Regions from separate parts of the Pseudoduganella sp. GW821-FHT11H04 genome, predicted to be linked through region 1. Evidence: riboswitches for the same ligand, from Rfam matches in the RefSeq annotation. Region 1 holds a riboswitch; each other region holds the start of a gene.
What was found. A riboswitch is a leader RNA that binds a small molecule or an ion and turns the genes downstream of it on or off. The one in region 1 is predicted to bind cobalamin.
Positions count from the first base shown of each region.

Region 2: another riboswitch for cobalamin. It lies ahead of AC1RTP_RS24365 (TonB-dependent receptor); the one in region 1 lies ahead of AC1RTP_RS28415 (TonB-dependent receptor domain-containing protein).
Region 3: another riboswitch for cobalamin. It lies ahead of AC1RTP_RS24440 (energy-coupling factor ABC transporter permease); the one in region 1 lies ahead of AC1RTP_RS28415 (TonB-dependent receptor domain-containing protein).
Region 4: another riboswitch for cobalamin. It lies ahead of AC1RTP_RS21480 (TonB-dependent receptor); the one in region 1 lies ahead of AC1RTP_RS28415 (TonB-dependent receptor domain-containing protein).

Region 1 covers NZ_JBXARE010000029.1:2,030-9,086, reverse strand. Annotated here, with positions in the region: gene AC1RTP_RS28420 (FecCD family ABC transporter permease) at 1-159, opposite strand, end outside; gene AC1RTP_RS28415 (TonB-dependent receptor domain-containing protein) at 179-2,017, opposite strand; cobalamin riboswitch at 2,087-2,307, opposite strand; gene AC1RTP_RS28410 (histidine phosphatase family protein) at 2,302-2,841, opposite strand; gene AC1RTP_RS28405 (adenosylcobinamide-GDP ribazoletransferase) at 2,832-3,599, opposite strand; gene cobT (nicotinate-nucleotide--dimethylbenzimidazole phosphoribosyltransferase) at 3,606-4,640, opposite strand; gene AC1RTP_RS28395 (response regulator transcription factor) at 4,661-5,350, shown strand; gene AC1RTP_RS28390 (sensor histidine kinase) at 5,337-6,578, shown strand; gene AC1RTP_RS28385 (phosphoethanolamine transferase) at 6,625-7,057, shown strand, end outside.
Region 2 covers NZ_JBXARE010000016.1:500-7,556, reverse strand. Annotated here, with positions in the region: gene cbiE (precorrin-6y C5,15-methyltransferase (decarboxylating) subunit CbiE) at 1-726, shown strand, start outside; gene cobI (precorrin-2 C(20)-methyltransferase) at 723-1,514, shown strand; gene AC1RTP_RS24390 (cobalamin biosynthesis central domain-containing protein) at 1,511-2,275, shown strand; gene AC1RTP_RS24385 (cobalamin biosynthesis protein) at 2,272-2,676, shown strand; gene cobJ (precorrin-3B C(17)-methyltransferase) at 2,673-3,668, shown strand; gene AC1RTP_RS24375 ((2Fe-2S) ferredoxin domain-containing protein) at 3,665-4,003, shown strand; gene bluB (5,6-dimethylbenzimidazole synthase) at 4,011-4,655, shown strand; cobalamin riboswitch at 4,650-4,879, shown strand; gene AC1RTP_RS24365 (TonB-dependent receptor) at 4,966-7,002, shown strand; gene trmL (tRNA (uridine(34)/cytosine(34)/5-carboxymethylaminomethyluridine(34)-2'-O)-methyltransferase TrmL) at 7,006-7,057, opposite strand, start outside.
Region 3 covers NZ_JBXARE010000016.1:9,927-16,983, forward strand. Annotated here, with positions in the region: gene AC1RTP_RS24410 (precorrin-8X methylmutase) at 1-114, opposite strand, end outside; gene AC1RTP_RS24415 (sirohydrochlorin chelatase) at 111-1,124, opposite strand; gene cobM (precorrin-4 C(11)-methyltransferase) at 1,121-1,912, opposite strand; gene AC1RTP_RS24425 (energy-coupling factor ABC transporter ATP-binding protein) at 1,909-2,778, opposite strand; gene cbiQ (cobalt ECF transporter T component CbiQ) at 2,769-3,509, opposite strand; gene AC1RTP_RS24435 (energy-coupling factor ABC transporter substrate-binding protein) at 3,499-3,834, opposite strand; gene AC1RTP_RS24440 (energy-coupling factor ABC transporter permease) at 3,831-4,511, opposite strand; cobalamin riboswitch at 4,637-4,845, opposite strand; gene AC1RTP_RS24445 (DUF421 domain-containing protein) at 4,941-5,399, shown strand; gene AC1RTP_RS24450 (RpnC/YadD family protein) at 5,549-6,514, shown strand; gene AC1RTP_RS24455 (hypothetical protein) at 6,571-6,837, opposite strand; gene AC1RTP_RS24460 (hypothetical protein) at 6,905-7,057, opposite strand, start outside.
Region 4 covers NZ_JBXARE010000011.1:84,582-91,638, reverse strand. Annotated here, with positions in the region: gene AC1RTP_RS21505 (hypothetical protein) at 1-524, opposite strand, end outside; gene ylqF (ribosome biogenesis GTPase YlqF) at 620-1,567, shown strand; gene AC1RTP_RS21495 (DODA-type extradiol aromatic ring-opening family dioxygenase) at 1,706-2,494, opposite strand; gene AC1RTP_RS21490 (hypothetical protein) at 2,514-3,374, opposite strand; gene AC1RTP_RS21485 (M1 family metallopeptidase) at 3,371-5,560, opposite strand; cobalamin riboswitch at 5,649-5,844, shown strand; gene AC1RTP_RS21480 (TonB-dependent receptor) at 5,917-7,057, shown strand, end outside.

The sequences.
Region 1 (7,057 bases):
CCCGCTGATCACCTCGCGCAGTGCGCCCGGCATGTCGGCCAATGGGATGCTGACCGAGCCGATCATGCCGGCCGCCACAAGGCTGGCCAAGGACAACAGCACCAGCAGGACGATGACGGTAACGGCGCGCAGGCGCAGATTGGCGGATAGTGGATGCATAGCAGGCAGCTTATCTCATTTATTTGTAGCTATAGCGCAGGCCGGCGTACACCGAGGAGCCAGCGGTGCTGTAATTGCGCGCCAGTTCATAGTGCTTGCCGGCGACATTGTTCCAGCGCAGGGTGGCAGTCCACGACGGGGTGAAATCCCATGCCGCGTACAGGTTCAGCAAACCGTAGCCGCCCAAGCGGTTGCGGTTGGCCGCATCGTCGAAGCGGAAGCTGGAAATCTGCCATTCGGCACCGGAGCTCAGGCTGCCCGCAGTATATTCCAGTGCGACGTTGCCGTGGCGTTTGGCGCGGCGCACCAGCTGCTTTCCGGTACTGTCGTCTTGCGCATTTTGCAGGTCGGCGCTGGCCGACAGCGCGAACGAATTACCCAGTTGCTGGCGCGCTGAGAGGGAAATACCCTCCAGCGTGGCGTGGTTGACGTTGTAGGCGCAGCCCTGGCGGAAGCCAGGCACTGGGCATGGGGTGGTATTTACCAGCAGGTTGCTCAGGCGGTTGCGATAGGCGACGGCGCCCAGCATGGTGCCGTTTTGTTCGAAGTGCAGGCCGATCTCGCTGTTGCGGCCTTGTTCCGGACGGTTGCCTGGCAGTCCGTAGCCTGGGTAGTACAGCTCATTGAAAGTGGGTGCCCGGAAGCTGGTGCCGTAGCTGGCGTTCAGGCGCAGCGCCGGCGTGAAGCGGTAGCCGTAACCCAGGGAGCCGGTGCTCCTGGAGCCATATTGCGAGCTGTCGTCATTTCGTGCCGCGGCGGCCAACAGGTGGTCGCCGCGCTTCATGTTGTAGCTCGCAGCCAGGGAAGTAGTGCGGCGCTCGCGCACCAGGGCCGCGGTATTGGACTCCACTTCTTCCTTGCGGTGTTCCGCCAGCAGTTGCAGGGTATCCGGGCCAAATGCGATGTCGTTCTGCCAGCTGTATTGCGTTTGCTTTGTGTTGATCTGGCTGGCGATGGAGGTAAAGCTGCCGGATTTGTCGCGCGATTGCGCCGCCTGCGTCGTCATTTGCCAGTTGCGGTTCATGCGATTGCGGGAGTACAGGGCGATGGTGTCCAGCTTTTGGGTGCTCCACGCGCGCACGGTGGCGCCGCTGTCGAAATCAGACTGCTGGTCGCTATGCAGGAACATTGCGCCCAGCCCGTGGCCCGGCGCGATTTGCCAGGACAATTGGCCGTTAGCGTGCTTGCGGTCGTAACCGTCGTCGTCCTTGTTGTAGCTGGCGCTGCCCGGCAGGGTTGCGGAGAAGCCGTCGGCGCGCTCTTGGCCCGCGCTGAGCGAGTAGCTGACGGCGCCGGCACTGCCGGAGATGCCTGCAGTGCCGGCACGCATGCCGTAGCTGCCGGCCAGCAGACTGGCATCCAGTGCCAGGCTGCCCTGGCCTTTTTTGGTGAAGATCTGGACTACGCCGCCAATGGCGTCGGCGCCGTAAAGCGTGCTTAATGGGCCGTACACCACTTCGATATGGTCAATCGCGCCCATGGGGATTGCGTTCCATGCGGCGGCGCCGCTGGTGGCCGAGCCGATTCGCACGCCATCGACCAGAACGAGCACCTGGTTGCCGTTCGAGCCGCGCAGGAATACGACCGCATTGGTGCCAGGGCCGCCGTTGCGCGTGACTTCGATGCCGCGCTGGCGCTGCAGGAGTTCGGTAATGGATCCGGCGCCGCTGCGGACGATTTCGTCCGCGCCAATGCTTAGCGAATCGCTGATGATGTCGCGCGCAGCTTGCGGCGTACGGGTAGCGGTGACGAGAACGGCATTCAGCGCGGGAGCCTCGGCTTGAGCCTGGACGGCAGGTGCGGCAACGGCCAATGCCAGCGACGCGAGGGCCGCTTGCCTGGTGGCGGGAGAAATCATGACAACTTTCGTAACTAGCCGCCGGCCCACGTCCCCGTAAGCCGGCATGAACAGGAACGGGCGCAGGGCGCGTTCCCACCTGGTCTGGCCGGTATCCGGGCTGGCAAGTCTGGCGGCCTGGCCTTCCCATGCGTTTGCACAGTGGCTAAGAGGTCGCTGCCGCACATTGAAGGCGGCACTTGCTTACCGTTGCGGGGGCAGCACACGTTGGCTGTGATGAACAGCGCCGTGTTTCCCGTTTAACTGCGTTCGAGAATTCGAATGCGAGCACCAAAACCCCGTCATTATACGGACTTGGCGGGCCAGGACAAGCGAAGGGCTTCGCAGTACTTGATCTGGTTTGGCTTTGCGGCGGCCTGTTGCAGCGGTTCGCCGGCGGCGATGGCGGCCATCAGGCGCATGGTGCCGGCGTGGCAGACGATGACGGCGTCGTGCTGCAATTGGTCGAGGAAGGATTGCACGCGGGCGGCAACTTCGCGCACGGTTTCGCCGCCGCCGGGGCGGTAGTCCAGCAGGTTGGCAGCCCAGGCGTCTACCTCTTCATGCGGAATGTCGGACCAGGGGCGAAGCTCCCAGGCGCCGAAATCCATTTCCACCAGGCGGGCGTCAGTCGTGAAATCGCCCAGCATGGAGGCTAGCGCGGTGCAGCGCCTTAAAGGGCTTGAATAGAGCCGCGCTCCGGCGGCCAGCGCCGGTGCAATTTGCGTCGCCAGCGCTGCGTGGCCGTCGGCGAGCGCCGTCGCCAGGGCGGGAATATCGCTGCTGCCGTAGCAGACGCCTGCCGCCACTTCCGGTTGCGGGTGGCGGATGAGAATCAGTTCCACGCGCAGGCCAGTGCGCCAATGTAGAACACGGCTTCCGTCAACTGCTGCACGGCGCCCAGGCAATCGCCGGTATAGCCGCCCAGCCGCTGCTGGAATTTGCGTGCAAGCCAGAATGTCGCCAACAGCATGCAGCCCAGGCCAGCCGCCAGTGCGATGGCCGGAATCCAGCCTGCGGCCACCACGGCGGCGGCAGGCAGGGCGGCCGTCAGGGCGGCGATGAGGAATTCACCACTGCCCATTTCCTGCGCCAGCGGCTTGGCCTTGCCTTCGGCGCGTGCGTATTCCATGCGCCAGATCAGCGAGCAGGCCATGAGGCGCGAGAGCGGGTGCGCTGCCAGCAGCGCGCCCAGCACGGCCATCTTCGGCAGGCTGGCCAGCGTTGCGACTTTGGTCGCCAGCATCAAGCCGATGCCGATCGCGCCGTAAGCGCCGATGCGCGAATCCTTCATGATTTCCAGCACGCGCTCGCGCGTGTGGCCGCCCCCCAGGCCGTCGCAGCTATCTGCGAATCCATCTTCATGGAAGGCGCCGGTGGCGTAGATGCCGGCGGCAGTGGATAGCAGCACGGCAACCGCCGGCGGCAGCACCAGCGCCGCCGCCGCGTATACGGAACCCGCAATCGCCGCCACCACCAGGCCAACGGCAGGGAAGTAGCGCGATGCGTGGTGCAGCCAGTCCGGCTCAAAGCCCACCCAGCGCGGGATGGGCAGCCGTGTGAAGAACTGCAGTGCGATGAAAAACAGGCGCAGCTGCTGCATGGGCGCTTACTCGGACTTCTCGCTGACCTGGGCCGACTCGAAAGTGGCCATCTGGTTCAGGAAGTTGACAGCGGCGTGCAGCAGCGGCACGGCCAGCGCGGCGCCGGTGCCTTCGCCCAGGCGCAGGCCCAGGTTCAGCAGCGGACGGCCGCCCAGGAAGTCCAGCATGCGTTTGTGGCCATTTTCGTCGGAGCAGTGCGAGAACACGCAGTAATCCAAGACGGCCGGCTGCACGCGGGACGCTACCAGCAGGGCGCTGGTGACGATAAACCCGTCGATCAGCAGCACCATGCGGCGTTCAGCCGCCTTCAGTATCGCGCCGACCATCATGGCGATTTCCAAGCCGCCGAAAGTGGCCAGTGCCTGCAGGCCGCCCTGGGCATCCGCATGCAGCGCCATTGCCGCTTCGATTACGCGCTGCTTGTGCAGCACACCCTCGGGGGCCAGGCCGGTGCCGGCGCCGACGCAATCGGCCACCGGAATGCCGGTCAGGCGGTGCATCAGGGCCGCAGCGGCCGTGGTATTACCAATGCCCATCTCGCCGAAGCCCAGCACATTGCCCGGCAGTTCGGCCACCAGGTCCATGCCGCATTCGATCGCCTCCATGCACTGCTGTACCGACATGGCCGGCTGCTGCGCAAAATTGGCGGTGCCAGGGGCGATCTTGCGGTTGACCAGGCCTTCGCGCTGGCCGAATTCGTGTTTGACCCCCGCATCCACCACCTTCAGCAGGCAGCCGTTCTGGCGCGCAAAGACATTGATCGCCGCGCCGCCGGCCAGGAAGTTCTCGACCATCTGCCAGGTCACGTCCTGCGGGAAGGCGGAAATGCCTTCGGCCACAACGCCATGGTCGCCAGCAAACACCAGGATGGCTGGATCGCGCACTTCCGGCCTGGTCGTGTTCTGGATCATGCCGACCTTGTGCGCGAGGGGCTCCAGGGCGCCCAGGCTGCCAAGAGGCTTGGTCTTGTTATTGATTGCGCGGTCCAGCTGTGCCGCGAGCGATTCGTCTTTGAGCTGGGGGATGTGTGGGATAGTCATCGCGGAATTATAATGCCCGTATGCGGATACTTATCATTGAAGACAATAAGGATATTGTCGCCAACCTGTTCGGCTTCCTCGAGCCGAAGGGCTATGTGCTGGATACCGCTGCCAATGGCTATGGCGGGCTGGCGCTGGCCACCGAGCATGAATACGACGCCGTTGTGCTGGACGTGATGCTGCCCGGCCTGAACGGCCTTGAGTTGTGCCGCAAGCTGCGCGGGGAGCTCGGCAAGTCCACCCCGGTGCTGATGTTGACCGCCCGCGACACCCTGGAGGACAAAGTGGCCGGCTTTGAAAGCGGCGCCGACGACTACCTGGTCAAGCCATTCTCCCTGGTGGAGCTGGAAATCCGCCTGCGCGCGCTGATACGCCGCGCCCGTGGAGTGCAGGCCAAGGCCCCGGTACTGCAATTCGGCGACCTTACCTTCGATACTGTTAACTATGAAGCGCGCCGTGCCGGCCGTCCGCTCTCCCTGACCCGCACCGGCTACACCATCCTTAAAAGCCTGATGAAGGAAGCGCCGCATATTGTCACGCGCGATGCCCTGGAACACGAGGTGTGGGGCGATGAACGTCCGGACAGCGATGCGCTGCGCACCCATATCCACGCGCTGCGCCAGGCCCTCGACAAGCCGTATCCATTTGCCATGCTGCGCACGATCCCGGGGATCGGCTACAAGTTGGTGAACTCCGATGAAGAAAGCTGATTCCCTGCGCCGCCGGATCGTTGTCGCTTACATGACGTTCGCGGTTGCCGTATCCGCGGTGTTTTCCGTCATTGCAGCGCTTGCGGTGGAAGGCATCGAGGGGAAACTGGTTGATGAACGCCTGCGAAACGTAGCCGAATGGGCCGCACCGCGCCACGCCGGCGGCATGCCGGTACAGATGCCGGCCGGCCTCACTTTCCACCATGGCGGGGATATTCCGCGCTCGCTGCGCGGTCTTCCGCACGGCGTGGTCGATATCTCGGTGGACGGAACTGACCTGCACGTGTATGCGGGCCGCGACGAAAAAGGCGAATACGTGGTGGTGGACCACGCCAGCGAATACGACAAGATCGAGATCGTGGTCTATTCGATGTTCGCCGCCGGCTTCCTGGCCTTTGTCGCCTGCTCACTGATACTGGCGCGCTTTCTGGCCAACCGCATTGTCAATCCGATTACGGCATTGTCGCAGGCAGTCGAGGAGCGCCATGAGGCTTTGCCCTGCCTGGAGCGCAGCGACGAATTGGGGACTTTGGCCCGAGCCTTCGCCGGCCGCACGGGGGAACTCAAGCAATTCCTCGATCGCGAACGCTTCTTCACCGGCGACGTAAGCCACGAATTGCGCACGCCGCTAACCGTGATCAGCGGCGCGGCTGAACTCCTGATGGCGCAGACCGAAGGCGAAGCTGGATTGCACGCACCGGCTGAGCGTATCTATCGTGCTGCGCGCGAAGCGAGCGATGTCGCCAGCGTGCTGCTACGGCTGGCCCGTACGCCGCAAGGCGAGGATGCGCCCCAGCAGTCGGCGGCCGAACTGGCGCAATATGAAATCGTGCGCTGTCAGCCGCTGGTGGCCGACAAGCCGGTCGCACTGCGCTACCAGGGCGGCGCCGATTTCGCGGTGCGCGGTCCACGTGAACTGTTGCAAGCAGCCATCGGCAACCTGCTGCGCAATGCTTGCGCTTACACGGAGCAGGGCGAAGTCGTTCTGAGGCTAGAGGCCCATTCGATCGTTGTAGAAGATACCGGCCCCGGCCTGCCGCCGGCCGCCCTGGCGCGCTTGCGCGGCGAGGCCATGCCTGATGGCGACGGCGCTTCGTCCGGCAGCGGCCTTGGCTTGGGGCTGGTCCAGCGCATTTGCACTTACCTCGGTGCTGAGTTGCAAGTTAAGCAACGTGTTGCTGGCGGCACCCGTTTTGATATTTCCTTCCCTGATTTAACGCAATCTTAACGCCGGCTTTACATGGCCTTTACTTGCGGGAAGCTATTGTGCCAGGATGAAACTGCCACAAATTCGCTCATCCTTCCTCCCGCTCGCAGCTGCTTCCTTCCTGGTCCTGATCTATAACATCAGTTTTTGGAAAAGCTTCATGGCCGCCACCGGCGGGTTCCGTGCATCCAACCTGCTGGTCTATCTCGGCTCAGCTTTGCTGCTTGTACTGATATTCAGCGGCATCCTGGCGCTGGTGAACTTCCGCCGCGTATTCAAACCTGTGGTGATAGCGCTGCTGCTGCTATCGTCGATGACAGCCTACTTCATGTCCCAATACGGCATCGTGATCGACGCTTCGATGGTGCAGAACGTGGTGGAAACCGACGTGCGTGAAGCCGGCGAACTTTTCAGCTGGAAGATGGTGCAATCGGTCGTGCTGTTTGGCCTGATCCCATCCTGGCTGGTCTGGCGCCTGCCGGTGAGATATGGCTCGCTGC
Region 2 (7,057 bases), on a different contig from region 1:
GCAGAAAACTTGTTGCAGCCGGAGGAACGCGTGCTCGCCGAACTCAGTCCGCATGAAGCGGCGGGAATGCGCTTTGCCGCCCTGAACGTGGTCCTGCTGTGGCGCGTCACGCCAATGGCAAACCGCGTGCGATTTGGCCTGGCGGACGCCGAATTCGAGCAGCGGCAGCCGGAGAAAGGCCTGATCACCAAGCAGGAAGTGCGCGCTGTCAGCCTGGCGCGCCTTCAACTGCGGGCGGACAGCGTGGTGTGGGACATCGGAGCGGGTTCCGGTTCCGTGGGCCTGGAAGCGGCGCGCCTGTGCCCGCAGGGCCACGTCTTCGCCATTGAAAAGAACGAGGAAGACTGCGCCATCGCAGGCCGCAACCATGCCGCTTTCGGCCTTTCCAACTACAGCCTGTACCACGCCAAGGCGCCTGAAGGCCTGGACGCATGGCCCGACCCGGACGCTGTCTTCATCGGCGGCTCTGGCGGCGAGCTGGGCGGCCTGATCACAGGCATCCTGCGCCGCCTGCGCGCAAACGGCACCCTGGTGATGAACTTCGTCACACTGGAAAACCTCGCCACCGCCACGGCCGCACTGCAGGCGCTCGAAGGCGATGGCGTGAGCTGGGACGTGCTGCAACTGCAAGCCGCGCGCAGCAAGCCGATCCTGCACATGCACCGCATGGCAGCCGAAAATCCGGTCTGGATCGTTTGCGCCCGCCGCGTGGGAGGCCCGGCATGACGGGAACCTTGTGGGGCATTTCGCTCGGCCCCGGCGATCCGGGCCTGATCACGCGCGCCGCCTGGGACGCGCTGCAGCGGCGCGACGCCATCTGGGTCTACCCCGCCCGCAGCGGCAAGACGCCGAGCTACGCATTCGATATCGTGCATCGCGCCGGCCTTGAACCGCCGGAACAGCATCAGTTGCTGCTCTTCCCCATGACGCACGACGGCGAAAAGCTGGGGCGCGCCTGGCTAAAGGCCGCGGAAACTGTGTTGCCATGGCTGCGCGCAGGCCGCGACGTGCTGTTCCTGGTTGAAGGCGACGCCAGCACCTACGCCACCTTCGGCCACCTGGCGCGCACAGTGCGCGCCCTGGACGACCGCGTGCCGGTGCAAATCATTGCCGGCGTCAACTCCTTCACCGCCGCTTGCGCCGACGTGCCGGTGCCGTTTGCAGAGCAGGACGACACGGTGGCAATCGTGCCGGCTGCCTACGGCGTGAGCGCCGTCGACCGCCTGCTGCCGGACTTCGACACACTGGTGCTGATGAAGGTGAAGCCCCTGCTCGATGAACTGATCGACTGGCTGGAGCGCAAGGACTTGCTGGCCGGCGCCCACTTCATCGAACGCGTTGGCGCTCCGGACGAGCGCCGCTTCAGCGCCGGTGAAATCCTGGCTCTGCGCGGCACCAAGGTCAGCTACCTCTCGCTGCTGATCGTCAAGCACCAGAACCGCATTCGCGGCGAACGAATCAAGGGCTGCCTGAAAAAAGAAGGCCCGCAACCAACCTCCCTGGAGACTGCATGAGCAGCGTAACCCTTACCGAAACCATCGCCCCGCGCCTCTGCCTGGTGGCAATCACCAAGCACGGCGCAGCGCAGGCTGCGCGCCTGGCCATCGACTTGCCAGGCGCCGACATCTGCACATCCGCCAAGTTCGCAGCGCAGTTCGCCGACCTGCCGAATAAAGTACGTGCCTACGACGGCGCCCTGCGCGACGAAATCGGCCCGCTGTTCGAAGGATACGACCAGATCATTTTCTTCGTATCCCTTGGTGCCGTGGTCCGTCTGATCGCTCCGCACCTGCGCAGCAAGGATGAGGACCCGGGTGTGATCGTGGTCGATGACGCCGGCCAGTTCGTGATTCCGGTCCTGTCCGGCCACGTCGGCGGCGCCAACGAATGGAGCGAGCGGGTGGCCGATCTGATCGGCGCGGCGCCCGTGCTGACCACCGCATCGGACGTTGGCCGCACCATCCCGGTCGACATCCTGGGCCGCCACCTCGGCTGGCGCGTGGAAGCACCGAAGATCAACATCACTCGCGTATCGGCCCACGTAGTCAACGGCGAGCCGATCGCCTTCGTGCAGGAAGCGGGCAGCCCTGACTGGTGGACGCGTCCGACCCCGCTGCCGGAAAACATCCACTGCTTCACGCGCTTCGACGAAGTGCTGCAGGAGCGCTATGCTGCCGTGCTGTGGGTGACGCACGCCGAAGTGCCGGACGAGCGCTGGACCTCGCTGCATGAACGCCTGGTGGTGTACCGCCCGCCGCTGGAAAGCGCGGCATGACTGAATTCACCGTCGGCCTGGGCTGCGACCGCGGCGCGGCGCTGCAAACCGTGCGCGATGCAGTTGCCAGCGCACTGGCCGAAGCGGGCGCGCAGCCAGCCCAGGTCGTGGCAGTGGCCAGCATCACGCTCAAAAGCGACGAAGCGGCGCTGCTGGCATTCGCGCAGGAGCATGGCTGGCCGCTGCATTTTTACGCGCCAGAGGAACTGGCAGCGGTGCCGGTGCCGAACCCCTCCGAGACCGTGCGCAAATACACCGGCACGCCCTCGGTGAGCGAAGCCGCCGCGCTGCTGGCGGCAGGACCAGAAACCCCGATGACCGCCTTGGTAGTCGAAAAATTCAAACTGAGGGGCGTGGATAACCGCAACGTCACCGTCTCGATCGCAAGGAAAATCAAATGAATACTGAAGTTACTGCAAGCGCCGGCAAGATCATGCTGGTGGGAATTGGCCCTGGCAGCGTAGACCATATGACGCAGCGTGCACGCGACGCCATCGCCGAAGCTGACGTGGTGATCGGTTACGTCACCTACATTAAACTGGTAGCCGACCTTATCGAAGGCAAGGAAATCATCCGCAAGTCCATGACCGAGGAATTGGACCGCGCCGTCAGCGCGCTGGAAGCGGCGCGCGCAGGCAAGAAGGTAGCGCTGATCTCCTCAGGCGACGCCGGCGTGTACGGCATGGCCGGGCCGACCTACGAGGTGCTGTTCCAGTCCGGCTGGACGCCTGACGATCCGGTACAAGTTGAAATCATTCCCGGTGCATCGGCCCTGAACAGCTGCGCCGCCCTGGTTGGCGCGCCGCTGACCCACGACTTCTGCGCGATTTCGCTGTCCGACCTGTTGACGCCATGGCCGACGATCGCGCGCCGCCTGGACGCGGTGGCGATGGCGGACTTCGTGGTGGCGCTGTACAACCCGAAAAGCGGCCGCCGCACGCGCCAGATCGTTGAGGCGCAGCGCCTGTTCCTGCGCCATCGCCGCCCGGACACCCCTGTCGCCATCGTCAAGAGCGCTTACCGCCGCCGCGAAAACATCGTCTTCACCACGCTCGACAGCATGGGCGACGCCGACATCGGCATGCTCAGCACGGTCCTGATCGGCAACAGCAACACCTTCGTGCGCAATGGCCTGATGGTCACGCCGCGTGGCTATGCCAACAAATACGATATGCAGGACGGCGGCGCCACGCGCGAAGGCGAACGTGCCGGCCGCTCGCTGTCCACCGGCCTGCTTGGCTGGCTCGACACTTTGCGCGCCGAACATGAGGAAGGCGCCAGCATCGAGGCACTGGCGGCGCAGTACCGCCTGCCGGCCGACTACATCCGCGCCACACTCGACGAACCGTGGGAAGTGGAAGCGTCCCCTGCAACCGAAGAGAGCGAAGCATGAGCAGCGAAGAGACTCCGGTAAAGCCAAAGATCGGCAGCTACAACCGCCACCTGCTGGTATGCACCGGCCCGCGCTGCACGGCCGACGGCCAGTCGCAGGCGCTGTTCGACAGCCTTGGCGACAAATTCAAGGCCGCCGGCCTGAACGAAGGCGACTTGCGTGTGAAGCGCAGCCGGGTAAGCTGCTTCGCCGCCTGCAAGGGCGGCCCGATCGTCTGCGTCCAGCCGGATGGCACCTGGTACTACAATGTCACCCCCGACAATATGGACCGGATCATCGACAAGCACCTGTGCAACGGCGAAAAGGTCGAGGAACTCGTATTCCACCAGCAGTGAGAGCAAATTGAGAAGCAGTTTTAATGCGGCAGAAATCGATGCCGTCTATCGTGCGATTGCCGAGCGGCGCGACGTAAGGCATTTCGTACCGGGTCCGGTCGATGAAGCCCTGTTAAAACGCCTGCTGGCCGCCGCGCACCAGGCGCCCAGTGTTGGCCTGATGCAGCCCTGGCGCTTCATTCGCATCCAGAGTGCGGAACTGCGCCAGCAGATCCACGTCCTGGTGGAAGAGGAGCGCCAGGCCACCGCCTCGGCGTTGGGTGAACGCAACGAAGAATTCATGCGCCTGAAAGTCGAAGGCATCCGCGATTGCGGTGAAGTGCTGGTGGCAGCCTTGATGGACCAGCGCGAAAAGCATGTCTTCGGCCGTCGCACGATTCCCGAAATGGACCTGGCATCGGTAGCCTGTGCCATCCAGAACATGTGGCTCGCTTCGCGAGCAGAGGGCCTGGGCATGGGCTGGGTCTCGCTGTTCGATCCGGACAAGCTGGCTGCCTTGCTCGGCATACCGGAAGGCGGCAAGCCGGTCGCCGTCATCTGCCTCGGCCATGTCGCAGGCTTCTATCCAAAGCCAATGCTGGAAATGGAAGGTTGGGCCACGCGCGGCAAACTGGAAGATCTTGTTGCTACGGACCGCTGGCCCTACGTATAATCCCAACCGTTTGGTGCCCCGCGTGCGTTCATGCGCGCAGTTAAACGGGAAACACATGGCCGCGCTGCTTCAGCCGGCAGGCCAGGGTGTGCTGCCCCCGCAACGGTAAGCAAGCGTCGTCGCTCGACGACAGGCCGACTCGATAAGCCACTGTGCCGCAGGCATGGGAAGGCAAGCCGGTCAGACTTGCCAGCCCGGATACCGGCCAGACAGGTGGTGCGTGCATCGGCAACGTTGCGCGCGCTGTTCGGTCGCGCTCACGGGGAGGTGGGCGGGATTACCGATTCAATCAATCAAAATGAAAAAAGCAATGATCCCCCTGATCACGGGGGCGTTGTGCGCTGCCGCGCAGGCACAAGCACAAGAGCAGGAAACATCGAACACGGTCCACGTCACGGGCCATTATCAGAACGCGGTCGGCAGTTCCGACGCATCCAGCGAAGGCACCATCACGGCCAAGCTGATTGCCAGCCGCCCCGCATTGCGGCCGGGCGAAATCCTGGAATTCGTACCTGGCATGATCGTCACCCAGCACAGCGGCGACGGCAAGGCGGCCCAGTATTTCCTGCGCGGCTTCAACCTGGACCACGGTACCGACTTCGCCACTTTCGTCGACGGCATGCCGGTCAATATGCGTACGCATGCCCACGGCCAGGGCTACACGGACCTGAACTTCCTGATTCCTGAAGTGGTCGGCAAGATCCATTACCGCAAGGGCCCTTACTACGCGGACGAAGGCGACTTTGCGTCCGCCGGTGCGGCGCACCTGGGGCTCGCGGAGAAGCTGAATGACGGCATTGCCTCGCTGACCGTGGGCGCACACGCCTATCGCCGCGGCCTGGTGGCCGATTCCGTGGGCGCTGGCAAAGGCAACCTGACCTACGCCCTTGAACTGGCGCACAACGACGGTCCGTGGCAGTTGCCTGAGGCCTTCCATAAGGCGAACGGATTGCTGCGCTACAGCTCGGGCGCCGGCGACGACCGTTTCAGCGTCACGGCAATGGGCTACAAGTCGGGTTGGCATGCGACCAGCCAGATTCCCCTGCGCGCCGTGCAGGATGGGCGGGTGGATAGATTCGGTGCGGTCGACCCGAACGACGGGGGGCGCACTTCGCGCTACAGCCTCTCGAGCGAATGGCGCAAGCGCGGCGACGGCACTTTGACGGAGGCGCATGCCTATATCGTGCGCGCCGAACTGGCGCTGTACAACAACGTTACCTACCTGCTCGACGATCCTGTCGATGGTGACCAGGTGCTGCAGACGGAGCGCCGTGTCATGAAGGGCTTCGACGTGACCCATACCTGGTTTGGGGAACTGGCCGGGCGGCCGATGGAAAACGCGGTCGGCCTGCAGGGACGTTTCGACCGTATCGCTCCGCTGGGCCTGTTCGCCACCACGGAGCAGCGAGTACTGCACCCGATCGCGGAATCGCGTGTTTCGGAATCGAGCCTGGGCGCTTGGTTCCAGAATACGGTGCAGTGGGCTCCATGGGTGCGCTCCATCGCCGGTGCGCGCTTTGACCGCTACCGCTTCAATGTGAATACATCCATCGCGGAAAACAGCGGCATCTCGAACGACCATCTGGTTTCGCCCAAGCTGTCGCTGGTGATGGGGCCTTGGAATAAGACGGAATTCTTCTTCAATTACGGCGCAGGCTTCCACAGCAACGATTCGCGCGGTACCACGGCGCACCTGTCGCCGCGTGAGCGTGAGCCGGTCGAGCCGGTGACGCCGCTGGTGAAGACGCGCGGCGGTGAAATCGGTGCGCGCAGCGAATTGGTGCGTGGCCTGCAAAGCTCGGTGGCGCTGTGGCGCTTGCGTTCCGCATCCGAACTGGTGTTCTCGGGAGATGCCGGCGATACCGCGCCTAGCCGCGCCAGCAAGCGTTCGGGTATCGAGTGGAATAACCACTACGCGGCCACCAGCCAGCTGCTGCTGGACTTTGACCTAGCTTACTCGCGTGCACGCTATACGGAATTTGATCCAGCCGGCGACCGCGTGCCCGGCGCGGTGGAGAAGGTGGCTTCGTTTGGTTTGACCCTGAACGATATCGGGCGGTGGTCGGGCGCGTTCCAGATGCGTTATTTTGGTCCGCGGCCGCTGGTGGAGGACAACAGCGTCCGTTCTTCCAGCACGGCGATTGCCTATATGCGGGCCAGCTACCGCTTCGACCGCCGCTGGCAGTTGACGGCCGATGTATTCAACCTGTTCGACCGCAAGGCGAGCGATGTCGATTATTACTACGCTTCGCGCCTGTCGGGCGAGCCGGCGGAAGGTATCAGCGACATCCACTTCCACCCGGTCGAGCCGCGTACCTTGCGGCTGACGCTGCGCGCTGCGTTTTAAAGCTCAGGCGCCGCCGGCGTAGCCGTGCTGGCGCCAGGCCTCGAACACCACCACC
Region 3 (7,057 bases), on a different contig from region 1:
GGCGTCGGAATAAGTGTGCGAGCCGACTTCGGCATCGATGATGGCGAAGCTGTCATGCTCAATTGCCTGACCGGCGCGGGTCAACTGCTCTGTGACGGTGTTGATGGTGCTCATGCCGGGTTGGCCTCCGCCGCGTGGTGATGGCCGTGATCGTGGCTGTGATCATGGTCGCAGTCGTGCGCATGGGCGTGGTCGTGATCGTGGGCGTGGTCGTTTGCGTGTGCCTCAGCGTGCGCCTGCCCGTGGTCGTGCGTGTGTGCGTGCGAGTGGCCATGCCCCAGGTCGTGGGCGATCTCGCGGTAGCTGCATCCATCGCAGGGAAGGCGGCTATCCGGCACTCCAGCGCGCAGGTCTTCCACGCGCTGGTCCATCAGCTCGAAGATCTCTTTCTCGAAGCCGAAATGCTCGGTGCTGACGAAACGCACTTGCGGGTATTGCACGCGCAGGTGCTCAACCTGGCGGTGGATACGCTGCATCAGCGTGCCGGTGTACAGGTAATACGACAGCACGACAACCTGACGCATGCCCAGCAGCACCTGGCGCTGCACAACCTTCTCCAGGCGCGGCCAGGTAATGCCCGTAAAGGCCAATTCAACCAGCTCATGGTCGCCCTCCTCCAGCAGCCAGCGCGCCATCTTCGCCATTTCGCCATTGGCGCCACGGTCCGAGGAGCCGCGCCCCAGCACCACCACACCAGTGGTAGTCGGGTCAGGCATATCGAGCGCCCCCATCGCTTTGCGCAGGCGACGCTTGAGGATGGCCAGGATAGGATCGCAAGCAGTCAGGTGCGGCGCCAATAGGAACTCCGTCTGCGGGCGGGCAATGCGCGCTTGTTCGATCGCTTCCGGGATCTCCATCTTGACGTGGCCGGCCGCATTCAGGATCAGCGGCACCACCAGCACACGGCGCGAGTTGGCGCCCACTTGCAGCAGGCTCGCGTTCAACTCCGGCGGCGCGAATTCAATGAAACACAGCTCGATACGCCAGTCCGGACGGCGCGCGCGCCACATGTCCACGAAGTCGCGGATTTCCTGGTTGCCCGAGTCCTCGCGGGAGCCATGGCCGACAACGAGGATGGTATCGCTCGCGGATTTAATTGCTGGCATCATGATCGGTTGGTTCATGCGCTGGCCTTTCTGAAACGGTGGGTGAAAGTAGGGTCGTACAATTTGGAGCGCACCAGGTTTTCCCAGTGCAGTGCGCCCAGGGTTGGGCTAGCGACGATCATCGCCTGGCTGGCGACACCAGCCTCGCGGCAACGCTGCTTGATGTCGGCCAGCGTGCCGCGCAGGATCTTCTCCTCGCCGGGCCAGCTAGCCTTATGCACTACCAGTATCGGCGCGTCTTCCGGCCAGCCGGCCGCGCGCAGCGCCGCTTCAACCTTGTACATCAGAGTGATCGACAGGAAGATGCACAGCGTGGTCCGATGCGCCGCCAGGCTAGCCAGGTCTTCTCCTTCCGGCATAGGGGTGCGGCCCTCGACGCGGGTGAGGATCACGGTTTGCGTCACCTCGGGCAGTGTCATCGACTCGCCCGCCGCCGCCATCGAGGCCATTGCCGACGACACGCCGGGCACCACGGCCCATTCGATGCCTTCGGCGACCAGCGGCTGCGCCATTTCAATCAGCGCGCCGTACAGACCGGGGTCGCCGGTCTGCAGGCGGACCACGGTGGCGTGCTTGCGCGTCTGTTCGATCAGCCACGCCACCATTTCTTCGAGCGTCATGTCTTTCGAATCGCGGATCTCGCAGCCGGGCGGCGCATACAGTGTGGCGGCGCGGTCGACCAGCGAACCGGCGAACAGCACGGCGCCAGCTTGCGACAGCAGCTTCTGGCCTTTGACGGTAATCAGTTCGGGATCGCCGGGACCGGCGCCGACGAACCATACCTTGCCTTTGGTGCCGGTAGTCATAATTGAATTTCTCCTGAAGGTTCGGTGACTGGCTGTGCGCGCAGCACGGCCAGCAATGCATCCATGCTGCGCGGGGCTGCGCCGGCGGGAAGGACCTCGCGCGCCACCAGTTCGGCGTGCATCGCCAGGGCTAGCGGCGGACGCTGGCCAGCGGCGCGCAAGGCGTCCAGCTGCAAAGGCAGTTGCGCCGCCGGGGCGGAGGCGATGCAGCGCCCTGCCGACATCATGTGAATGTCGTCGGCCCAACGCCAGGCGAAGTCGATGTCGTGGGTGGACAGCACAATCGTTACGCCACGTGCAGCCAGGCGGTCCAGCAAGACCTCAAGTTCCGCCTGCATCGGCGCGTCGAGGCCCGCCATCGGCTCGTCCAGCAGCAGCACTTCGGGTTCCATGGCCAGCACGCCGGCGATGCAGACGCGCTTTTTTTGTCCGAAACTGAGCTGGTGCACCGGGCGACGACCGAAGCCTGCCAGGCCAACGGCATCAAGCGCCGCGGCGACGCGCGCACGCACCGTGGCTTCATTGAGGCCGAGATTAAGCGGGCCGAATGACACGTCCTCCTCGACCAGGGCCGAAAACAACTGGCGGTCGGGGTTCTGGAATACAAGGCCGACGCGGCGCCGCAGGTCGGACAAGCCCGCGCGGCCGTAGTCATAGGAGTGCCCGCGCCAGCGCAGTTGCCCGGCGCTCGGGCGCAGCAGGCCGTTCAAATGCTGCAGCAGCGTTGTCTTGCCGGCGCCGTTAGCGCCAAGCAGCGCGTGACGGCGACCGCCTGCCAGCGCCAGCGAACAGCCGCTCAGGCCTGCGCTGCCATCGGCGAAAGTATGCGTCACCGCATCCAGTTCCATCATTGCCGTCATGCCCATGCGCGGTCCCATGCGGCCAGGACCAGCATCATTGCGCCCGCCAGCAGCGCCAGGGTGACCTGGCGTCTCGCATGAGGGAAGGACGCTGGGAGGAAACGCAGGCTGCCCTGCCAGGCACGCGCATCGGCCGCCATCTGCAATGCCGAAGCTCGCTGCCAGACTTGCACAGCCATTTGACCCGCAAGCAGGCCTGTCGAACGCCAGCTTTGGCGCCAGCCGCTATGGCCCAGGCGCGCGGACTGCGCGGTGCTTCCCTCCTCCCAGGCTTGGCGCAGCACGAAGACCATGCGGTAACACAGCGCCATCATGTCCAGCAGCAGTTCCGGCATGCGCAGGCGGCGCAGCAAAAGCAGCAAATCCGGCATCGGCGTGGTGAGGACCAGGCCGAGTACCGCCGCCAGTACGGCCAGCGAACGGAGTGCAATGCCCGCCACTGCGGGCAGCAGCGCCGGTGTCCATTGCCAGCCGCCGTCCGCGACGGGAGTGACCATCATCGTCAGGCAGGAGAGCGACAGGAAGCCGAGTGGCGCCAGCGCCACGGCAAAATAGGTCCGCAGCGGCACGCGCGCACCAGCCAATGTGGCAAGCACAGACAGCAAGGTGAGCGTGCCGAGCGCGACCGGGCTGCAGGCGAGCCAGGCAGCCGCGATCCCCGCCAGCGCGAACAGAGCCTTGGCGGATGGCGCGACACCCTGCCAGCGGCAGGCATAGGCTGCCGCGTCAATCCGCACGTTCGTCCTGAGGGGAAGACTTTTGCGCAACCTCGCGCGCCACCGACGTACCGAGCCAGAAACCGATCACGCCTGCACCCAGGGCCGCTTGCAAAGCAAACAGCAAGGAGGCGATTTCGCCGCTTGGCGGTTCAAACAGGGGTGCGAACCATGGCTTGTAATTCGGCGCGATGGTGGTGATGGCTTGCTGGGCGCGCGCGTCCGCGCCGCTGAAAGCTTCAGGCGCCGTGCCACCCGGCTCTGCAGATGGCACGGCGGCGAACCACAGCGGCAGCACCGTCAACATGACGATGGCGAGCCAGATCAATGCGGTGCGCGCCTTCATGCTGTTTTCTCCTTGGCCATCGCCATGACTGGCAGCAGGCGAAGTTCATGCGCGTTGAAGCGGGCCATAGCATTCACTACCAGCACGGTCAGGAGGCCTTCGCTGATGGCGATTGGCAGCTGCGTGAGCGCGAAGATGCCGGCGAACTTGGCGAACGAAGCGCCAAAACCGCCGATTGGATCAGGAAAGGCCCAGGCCAGTTGCGCGGAGGTGGTGACGTAGGTCGCCAGGTCGCCAAGGCAGGCAGCCAGGAAGACTGCCACGGTGCGCGACAAGCCCATCGCGGCCACAGCGCGGAACACGCCATACGAGACGAAGGGGCCGACGATGGCCATCGAGAATACATTTGCGCCTAGGGTGGTCAAGCCGCCGTGGGCCAGCAGCAGCGCCTGGAACAGCAGCACCACGAAACCGACCGGCACCATCGCGGCGGGCCCGAACAGGAGCGCACCGAGGCCGACGCCTGTCGGGTGCGAGCAGCTTCCGGTCACGGAAGGCAGCTTCAGCGCAGACAGAAGGAAAGCAAATGCTGCGGCAACGCCCAACAGCATGCGCCGCTCAGGGTGCGCTTGCAGGCCGCGCCTCATGCTGCGCAGGCCCCAGGCCAGGAATGGTGCAGATGCGGCGGCCCAGCCGATGGCGTGCGCCGGCGGCAGGAAGCCTTCCATGATGTGCATTCGATACCTCCCGTCGAATGGTCTATAGGGACACCATCACGGGGGAATTAAAGGACGGTCGACGGGAGCCGGGATGCAAAACGCGGAAAGCCAGTCGACAGCGGCTTCCCTTCACCCCGGAGAATAGTGCTGGTTAAATGTGGGCCGGTATTCTGGCTCGCCTTCATCCTTCTCCAGCGCCTTCCCGCGTATTACCGCAGTGGCGCGTTGCCGGAGTCGTCAGGCTTACAGCAGCGGGGGCTGCACCGGAATGGCTGCAATTTGCAGTTTCACCGGTTTCCCGTTTAACGCGCTTCCCTGGCGGGACGCGCGCACCCAGGCCGAATAGTACAGTAAAGCGCTTGGGCGTGGCAACGCCGGGTTAACGAACGGAAGCGTGTGGCCGGGCCAGCCGGGAATGTCGTATAACCGGCTTGAAAGGAGCTGACGATGTTCAACCTCGACCTCCCGTGGTGGGAATGCATCGTGCGCGGCGCTGCGGTCTACTGCGTGCTGCTGGTCATGATGCGGCTGAGCGGCAAGCGCACCATCGGACAATTTACGCCATTCGACCTGCTGGTTGTGATGCTGCTGAGTGAATCGGTTTCGCCTGGTTTGACAGGCGGAGACAACTCGGTGGCCGGCGGCTTGATTGTCGTCGTGACGCTGGTGGCTTTGAACGCGGCGGTCGCCTTTGTCACTTCCCGCAGCAAGCGGGCCGCCGACCTGGTGGAAGGCACCGCCGTGCTTCTTGGGCGCGACGGAAAGATCTTCCGCGACGCGCTGCGTCACAACCACGTCCCCGAGAGCGACCTCGAACAGGCGCTGCGCGAAGCAGACTGCCCGAAGGAAAAGATGAAATATGCTTTCCTGGAGGCGGACGGCAAGATCACCATCCTTCAGCACTAGGAACTTGACACGTCCTTTGATCCAGATCAAAAGCCGTGCCGACGTAGCGGGGAACTACGACGCCTTTGTGTACTCAAAGGTGCATATCCTACTCCCAAAACCATGTCTCCGATCAGCTCGACGGCGCCTGGAAGTGCGCGCTGGACTGCATGCTTGAGGAGTTCTTGCTGCTTTGCTTCCCTGCCATTGCTGCCGGGCTGGAGTTCGCATGTCCAATTACCAGCCTCGACACCGAACTACATCAGCCAGCAAATGGGAGCTCCGCGCCAAGCAACGCATGCCATGCTGACCGCGTGGTGCACTGTCAAACCCTCGACGGAAGGCAAGTCTGCCTGCACATCGAAGTCCAATGCCAGCGCGACGATCGCTTCACCGAGCGCATGTTCGTCTACCACACCTTGCTTTTTGCCAAGTATCGTCAACCAGTGATCAGCTTGGCTATCTTGGGTGATCAATGCCTTAATTGGCGGCCCTGCGAATTCGGCTATAACTTCGTAGAGTGCGAACTGCATCTACGTTTTGGCGTTGTAAAGTTGCTTGACCTGGAGCCGGCATTGCCGGGACTACTGGCTTCCTGGAACCCATTTGCATGGTTTGTCGCTGCTCATCTGAAAACAATGCGAACAAAAGGGGAACCTTTGGCGCGTTTGCATGCCAAATGCAAACTGACAGAAATCCTGTTCGGAAGCAGCTGCGAAAAAGAACGCGTTTCGCACCTTCTTGAGTTGCTCGACAGATTGATGCATCTACCTGAAGAACAGGACCTTCAGTACAGGCGGGAACTTGGGAAAATTGAGGAGGTACATATGTTGACGCTTTCACAAAGAATCAAACATGATGCGATTCGCCGGGGTTTGGAGCGCGGTACCACTCTGGGCGTTCGAAGGGGCATGAGAACCGGCCACGAACAAGGCATCGAACAAGGCATTGAACAAGGCATCGAGAAAGGCCGGGAGGAAGGGCGAAGATTGGCGTTACTCGAGCTGATCGAGCTGCGCTTCGGTCCAATCCCGGAACATCTTCTTACTGAATTAAGAAATGGTGGAGCGGACGATGTCGTGCGCTGGAGCAAGCGCTTCTGCGACGCGACAACGCTGGAAGATTTGTTAGCCTAGGTTTACGCGGCGCGGCATATTCGGCTCCCGCGGGGGAGCCCAACAGATTTGGGGTGCTACGGCCGATTCCAGATTGACTCAAACTCGTCCTTCGAGATCTCGACGAACCCCCAAAACGATTTATCCATTGAGGTTTCGGCGAGTGTAAATTCGTCTTCCACAAGCGCGGCGCTATAACGCATCAGCCTACCTATTTTGTAAAGTTCCGCTTGCCGGACGACGTTTCCGCTTTCATCCACTTCCAGGAACCACCAGGAGGCGCCCCAGGCGTCGAACTCGTCGCCGCGCCCTTCACTCCAAAATCTCTTCAAAAATCTAGACATGAATACTTATTCTTATGGTCTCCAGTGTCAAAGCCTATTTCACTCTGGAATTTGAGCCAGGCGCGCTTCAAAGGAAGCCGATGTGCTTGCGCTCCAGTCCCGACATCACCAGCTTGATGTAGCGGTTGGGGATGTACAGCTCCACCTCGACCATCGCGCCGTCCGCATTGCGCGCTTCGGAGACCAGGTGGAAGAAGCTGCGATCGGGACTGGCCTCTTT
Region 4 (7,057 bases), on a different contig from region 1:
TTCGTCGAATTGCATGGATCGCGGCTGGCGGAAAACATGGCGCGCAGCAGGACGCTGCTGTCTTCGCGTCCGATGGTCCAGAACACCTTGCATTCCAGTCGTACATCGCCCAGGCGGCGCCGGTCATGCGGCAGGCCGGGTGTGCGGACCTCGGGCGCCCAGCGCACGGCGCCGCGTTTGCGGTTGGTGCGCAGGTCGGCATCGTCGACGGCGGCGGTCGCGTCATGCGGCAATGAGAAGGTCAGCTGCTCGTCAAGCGCCACCGGGATCGCGTTGCTGTCGCCGACGATGCGCAGTTCGAGCCCCTTGGTGTTGACTCCCTGGTCCGGCAGAAGCTGAAAACGCAGCACGCCTTGCGGCGCGAGAGTACGATTCTTCTCAAAGGCTTCGACGCCGCTCAGCATCAGGCGGTACGATTTGAAGGCGGGATCGCGTACGTTGGATACTTCGACTGTCGGCTCAGGGGAATCCTGGGCCGCCGCTGGCGCCAGCGCAAGGGCCAGGAGCAGGGAAGCGATTCTCATGTGGTAGAAGTAAAGTTATAAGAATTGCAAATAGTAGCAAAGCGGTGCCGCCATGTAAAATAGCGGATTGTTCATTCGATTTTTAAGGCAAGAGCATGTCTATCCAATGGTTCCCCGGGCATATGAACGCCGCCAAGAAAAAGGCGGCGGAACAGATGGCCGACGTCGATGTCGTCATCGAAGTAGTCGACGCGCGCCTGCCTGCGGCCAGCTGCAATCCACTGGTGGAAGAACTGCGCAAGTTTCGCTCGCGCCCATGCTTGAAAATCCTGAACAAGATCGACCTGGCCGACCCGGATGCCACCGCGGCATGGATCCGCCATTTCGAGCAGGACAAGACCGTCACCGCGTATGCGATGACGACCAAGAAGCCGTCCGACGTGGCCAAGGTGATTTCCAAGGCGCGCAAGCTGGCGCCGCACCGCAACGAGGCGATCAAGCCGCTGCGCATGATGATCATGGGGATTCCAAACGTTGGGAAGTCGACCCTGATGAACGCATTGCTCAAGCGCCGCGTGGCCAAGGTAGGCGATGAGCCGGCGGTCACCAAGCAGCAGCAGAAGATTTACCTGGATCTGGAAACGGTGCTGATCGATACTCCGGGCTTGCTGTGGCCGAAGATTGAGATGCCGTCCGACGGCATGGCGCTGGCGGCTTCCCATGCGATCGGCGCCAATGCGCTGATCGAGGAGGAGGTAGCGGTGTGGCTGGCGGAGGAATTGCTGAAGCGTTATCCGGAGTTGCTGAAGGCGCGCTATAAGGCCGATGTGTCGGCGATGGATGGCGTGGCGCTGATCGAACGTGTGGCGCAGTTGCGCAGCTATCGTTTGAAGGGCGGGGATTGGGATTTCGAGAAGGCGTCGCATATGCTGCTGCAGGATTATCGCAGCGGGGCGCTGGGGCGGATTTCGCTGGAGACGCCGGCGACCCGCGCGGAGGCGTTGGCGGTGTATGCTGAATCAGAGCGCATCAAGGCCGAGGAAGCAGAGCGCAAGGCGGCTGAGAAGGAAGCCGAGCGCATGAAGGGCAAGCGCGGAACCTGAACCCCGGTAAACCTGGGTCAGACGGGACGGCCATCCGGCAAGGGTCTGACCCAGTCTGCTCACCGGTCGACTGGAAAGCACCGTCAACGGCTGATCCGATAGGGTCCGGCCCTTGGGCCGTACCCAGGTTTACCGGGTTTAGCCGAGCTTAAAGCTACTGACCGCCATCGCCCCCATAAAGCGGTCCTCGTGATACACCACCTGCGCCGCCTCACCCTCCGCGGCACCCACCACCACCATCAAGGGCAGCAAATGCTCCTCCCGCGGATGCGCCATGCGCGCCGCCGGCGCCCGTTCCCACTCAAGCAAACGCGCCGTCCGTTCCGCCGGCTCCGCCGCCATGGTCTCGCGCAGCCACGCATCAAACACATGTGAAGCCTCGGCCCCCGCAGCATTGAACGCCCGCAGGTTGTGATAACTCAGGCCGCTGCCAATAATCAGTACACCCTCGTCACGCAAAGGCCGCAGCAAGCGTCCGACAGTCAAATGCTCCGCCGGATCCAGCCCATGCCGCAGCGAGAGCTGCACGATCGGCACATCCGCCTCCGGAAACGCCGGATACATGGCACTGAACGTGCCATGGTCAAAGCCGCGATCAGGATCAAGCCGCGCGCGCTCGCCCAACAGCGAAGCCACGCGCTCCGCCAGTTCAGGCGAACCGGGCGCAGGATATTGGATCTGGTAGGTATGCGGCGGGAAGCCGCCGTAGTCGTAGATCATCGCCGGCTTGGCCGACGATGACAGGAGGAAGTCGCGCCCCTCCCAATGTGCAGTCACAACGAGAAGGGCTTGCGGCTTGCCGCCGGCCTGGCGCGGCAAGTCGCGCAGGGAAGCCTCGAGCTGGTCGTAGGCGTTGCCGAATTGGTCACGCATCCAGGGCCAGGGGCCGCCGCCGTGTGACAGGAAGAAGGTGGGCAAGGTAGTCATGCCCACCAATATACTCCGGTCAGCGGTTCGTTGCAGACACCGACATCAGCGCAAACAGGCGCGCCGCGCGCATCCACGCCACGGCCAGTGCGATCAGCTGCGCCAGCACAAAGGCCGCCAGCAGCAGGAGGGCATTGCTGCCGGCCACCTGCAGTCGCGCCACAGCCAGCAGGGCAGCCAGCAGCAGGCCGGCCACGGTCAGCACCATATAGCCGCCCAGCATGGAGACAGGACGGCGCAGCATCAGCTTCACGCCCCACCACCAGGCCTTTACGGCGGAGGTGCGGCGGCGGTCGATGGCCAGTTGGGCGCGCCCAGCATCCAGCGTCAGGTTAGCCAGCAGCAGCAGGAAGGCGGTAGCGATATACGCTGCATTCGACCAGGTCGAGGCATCGGATTCCAGCGTCGCGCCCAGTGCATGCTTCTCGGCCGCCTCTGCCAGCGCACCGCCAAGGGCCAGCGCCACGCCCATCGGTACGATGGACCACAGCAGCATGCGGAACATGCGCGGGTATTCCGCGATGCCGCCGGCGAGCAGTTCGCGGAAGCGCGCGGTCTCCTGTGAACGGCCGGCTGTGGTGATCACGCCGGTCAGGAAAGGCGACAGCAGCAGCGTCGCGAACAGGGCAGCCAGGCCGCCTGCCTGCAGCGCAACGTTATTGCGGCGCAGTTCACCCATTAGGTCGGTAAAGGCGAGCAGGTCCAGCGTGCGCGCCAGTTCGGGAGCACGCACGGAATGATTGAGCAGCTCGGACAGCGCACTCCAGACGGGCAGGGCGAGCAGCAGTGCCGGCAGCAGCACGGCGGCCAGCCATACCAGCAGCAGGCGCCATTGCAGGGCGGCGCGGGCCGCGTTTTTCAGGTTGGTGGTCAGCTTCATACGGTGGCAATCAGGGCAATCAGGGATTGGATAATGGCGGCGAAGTCGAAGGTCCAGCGGCGTGCAGCGCTGCCGTCGGACTTCAGCGTGCGGCTGTCATCGAGTTTGCTCACGTCGAGCAGGTTCTTGTTATCCGGGTCGATGCGGGCCGAAACGGCTTTCACCGGCTTGGTCCACTCGAAGGTTTGCCAGCGCTCAGGGCCGCTCCAGTTCACGGTTTCCTTGCTGCCGTCGGCGAACTCCACCACCAGCACTTGCGGCACGTCGGCGCCGCGGCGGCGCACGGTGACCTTGGTCAGGTAAGGGAAAGCGCCGGTGCCTGGCTTGGCATCAGGGTGCTTCTTTTCCCATTCCTTGCGCTGCTTGTCCGCCTGTTCGTCGGCCTGGTCTTCGGTCAGCTCCACGCGCTTGCCGTTCACCATGTGCACGCCGGGCTGCGGTACGACTTCTTCGCTGCTGAACTTGGCGACGCGGTCGTCAACCTTCTCGATGGCGTACACCTGCTGCGCGAACACGCGCTCGACCAGCGCACGCTTGCCGCTCACTTCGGCCAGGGTTTCACGCAGGTCGGCGATGCTCGGATGGCGGAATTTCCAGCGGCGGTAGAACTCCTTGAAGGCGCGCTCGGTAGTTTCCCTGCCCAGTTGGGCTTCCAGGTCGTGCATCGCAAGCGAGGTGCGGGAATACACAGGGCCAACGCCTTGCAGGCGGTCGTAGGCATTCTGGCCGATCGGGTCGGACGGTTCTTCGCGCGGCGTGCCCAGTCGTTCGATCTGCATGAAGTCGACCGGCGGGGCAATGCCCAGGCGGCGCGACAGCTGGCTGGCGGCAAAGTATTTGCGGCCGGTATCGCGCAGCATGCGGTTATCCCAGTACTCGTTCAAGCCTTCGTCCAGCATCGGCTCTTCGAACTCGTTGTTGGCCAGGATGCCGTAGAAATAACCGTGGCCGAATTCGTGGATGTTGACGAAGTCCAGCAGGCCGGCGCCCATGGTGCCCGGCGCCACATCGCCGTAATTGTCAGCGGTGTAGAAGGTCGGGTACTCCATGCCGCCCGCCTCGTTGGCATTGAAGGGCGGTACCACCACGGTCAAGGTCTTGTAAGGGTAGGGGCCCAGGGTGCGCGAGAAGTACTCCAGCGAGTCCTTCGCCGATTGCAGCGAAGGCGCCGCGTGCGAAGCGTATTCCGGCGGGAACAGCACGGTGATCTTCACTTCCGGGCTGCCTTCGCCGTGCCATGTCGCGGTCAGCGGCTTGGCGGTGCGGTTGTCGGCGGTCCAGGCGAAATCGTGCACGTCGCCCTGCATGAAGTGGTAGGTGTGCTTGCCGTCTTTTTCGACCGGCTCGCCTTGCTGCTCGCCGGTGGCGCCGACGGTGTAGGCTTTCGGCACGGTGAGTTTGACGTCGTAGGAGCCGAAGTCGGCATAGAACTCCGACTGCGAGTGGTATTCATGCGCATTCCAGCGCACTGCGGTGGCGCCGCGTTCACCCGGCAATTCCAGTACGCCGATTTTCGGGAACCATTGCGCCACCAGGTGGAAGCTGCCGAAGTAGCCGGAGCGCGCGACCACGCGCGGCAACTGGTCGAAGAAGCTGATGTCCAGCGTGGTGCTGGCGCCCGGCGCTACCGCCTGCGGCAAGTCCATGCGCACCACGGTCTGGTCGGTGGCAGGGCCGCCGTCCGGATGCACGAACTTCCACGGCACGCTGGCGCCGCCTTGCTGCACGCTGCGCAGCTCCATATAGCCCCAGTCGCCATCCTTGGTGTCGACGCCGGAACGGAAGCCCGAGCCGGCCTTGCGCTGCTCGGTGAAGAAGGTGCTTTCAGCATTCTGGAAAGCGTTCAGGTACAGGTGCACGTACACGCTGCGCACAGGCTCGTTGCTGCGGTTGCGCCAGGTCAGTCGCTGCTTGCCGTCCACGGTGTGCTTGACCGGGTCCAGGCTGGCTTCGATCTTGTAGTCCACCACGCGGTCGGACAGCGTGGCTTCCTTCCCGGTGCGGATGCCGCCCCAGGCATTGGCGGCACTCGGCTGGGTCACGGCAGCGGCTTTTGGCAGCGCCAGTGGAATGCCGGTACCCGCTTCCGGTACGGTGGCGGGAGTGCCGCCTTCCGCCCACAGCGAGGCTTGGACCGCGACGCCGCCGAGTAGGGCGGCCGCGGCCAAAATTTGTGCGATACGCATAAGTCTCCATTAAATAATTTGCAACGCGAAAATATAGCCTGAGTGTCGGTTAATTGCCAAGATTTTCATGGTCCACCGTGGCCTGCGTATATAATGTCGGCGCCTTGGTGCCCGCCCCCTGTTCATGGGGGCAGTTAAACGGGAAACGCATAGTGCTGCCCCCGCAACGGTACGCAAGCGCCGTCATTGACGACGGCAGGCCGCGCCAGATAACCACTGCAATGCAGGAAGGTGGCCCGGTCAGACTTGCTAGCCCGGATACCGGCCAGGGAGGTGGAAGCGCGCCCGCGCAGGGTGCGACTTCTGTGGATTCCGGCTGCGGGGACGCAGGCGGATACTCTTTCTACTGTTTGATCATGACCTTCATCTCCTCGCGCTGCGCCCTGGCCGCAGCTGTAGCCCTGTGCTTCGCCGCACCGGCCCAAGCCCAATCCGATACCGTCGTTATTTCCGGTTCCCGCTTCGCCAGCGACCCATCGCTGGCGCCGATCGGCGCCAGCACCATCAGCGCGGCCGACATTCGCCGCTCCGGCGTCTCCAGCGTCAATGAAGCGATCCGCAAGATCGGCGGCGTGTACGGCCGTACCAGCCTGGTAGGCAGCCCGGCCGACTTCAGCCTGGACCTGCGCGGCTTCGGCAGCAGCAGCGACCAGAACGTGGTGATCGTGCTGGACGGCGTGCGCATGAGCGAGAACGAGCTGACCAGCGCCACCCTGTCCACCATCCCGATCGACCTGGTGGAACATATCGACATCATGCGCGGCGGCGCCAGCGTCCTGTATGGCGAAGGCGCCACCGGCGGCGTAATCAATATCGTCACGAAGCGCCCGCAAGCGGGCAAGCGCAGCGGCAACGTCTTCACGGAACTGGGCCAGTTCCACAGCGGCGAAGTGCGCGGCAGCGTAGCGCAGGGCTTCGACGGCTTCGCCATCGACGCATCGGCCGGCCACCTGCGCACCGACAACTACCGCGACAACAACGATTTCAAGCAGTCGCGCTTTAACGGCGGCCTGCAATTCGACGGCGCCTTCGGCCGCCTGTCGCTGCGCGCCGACATCGCGCGCCAGGACACCCGTTTCCCGGGCAGCCTGTCGGAAAAGCAGTTCGAAGCCAATCCGCGCCAGACCTTCACCCCTGAAGATTTCGGCAAGGTCGACACCGACCGCTACACCGCGGCCTGGTCGCACAAAGTCGGCGCCTTTGATTTCGCAGCCGAACTGTCGCACCGTACCAAGGACGCGGAAGCCACTTACTTCGGCTCCAAGTCGGTCTACAACAGCAAGCAGACCCAGTTCTCGCCGCGCGTACGCCACCTGGGCCAGTTCAATGGCCTGCTGAACGAACTGGTAGCCGGCGTCGACTTCGGCCGCTGGAACCGCGAAACCCACAGCGACTGGTCAGCCGCAGACGCGACCCAGCGCAGCAAAGCTTTCTACCTGCGCGATGAAGTGAAGTTCGCCGGCCCGCAGCAATTCCGCCTGTCCGCCGGTGCACGCC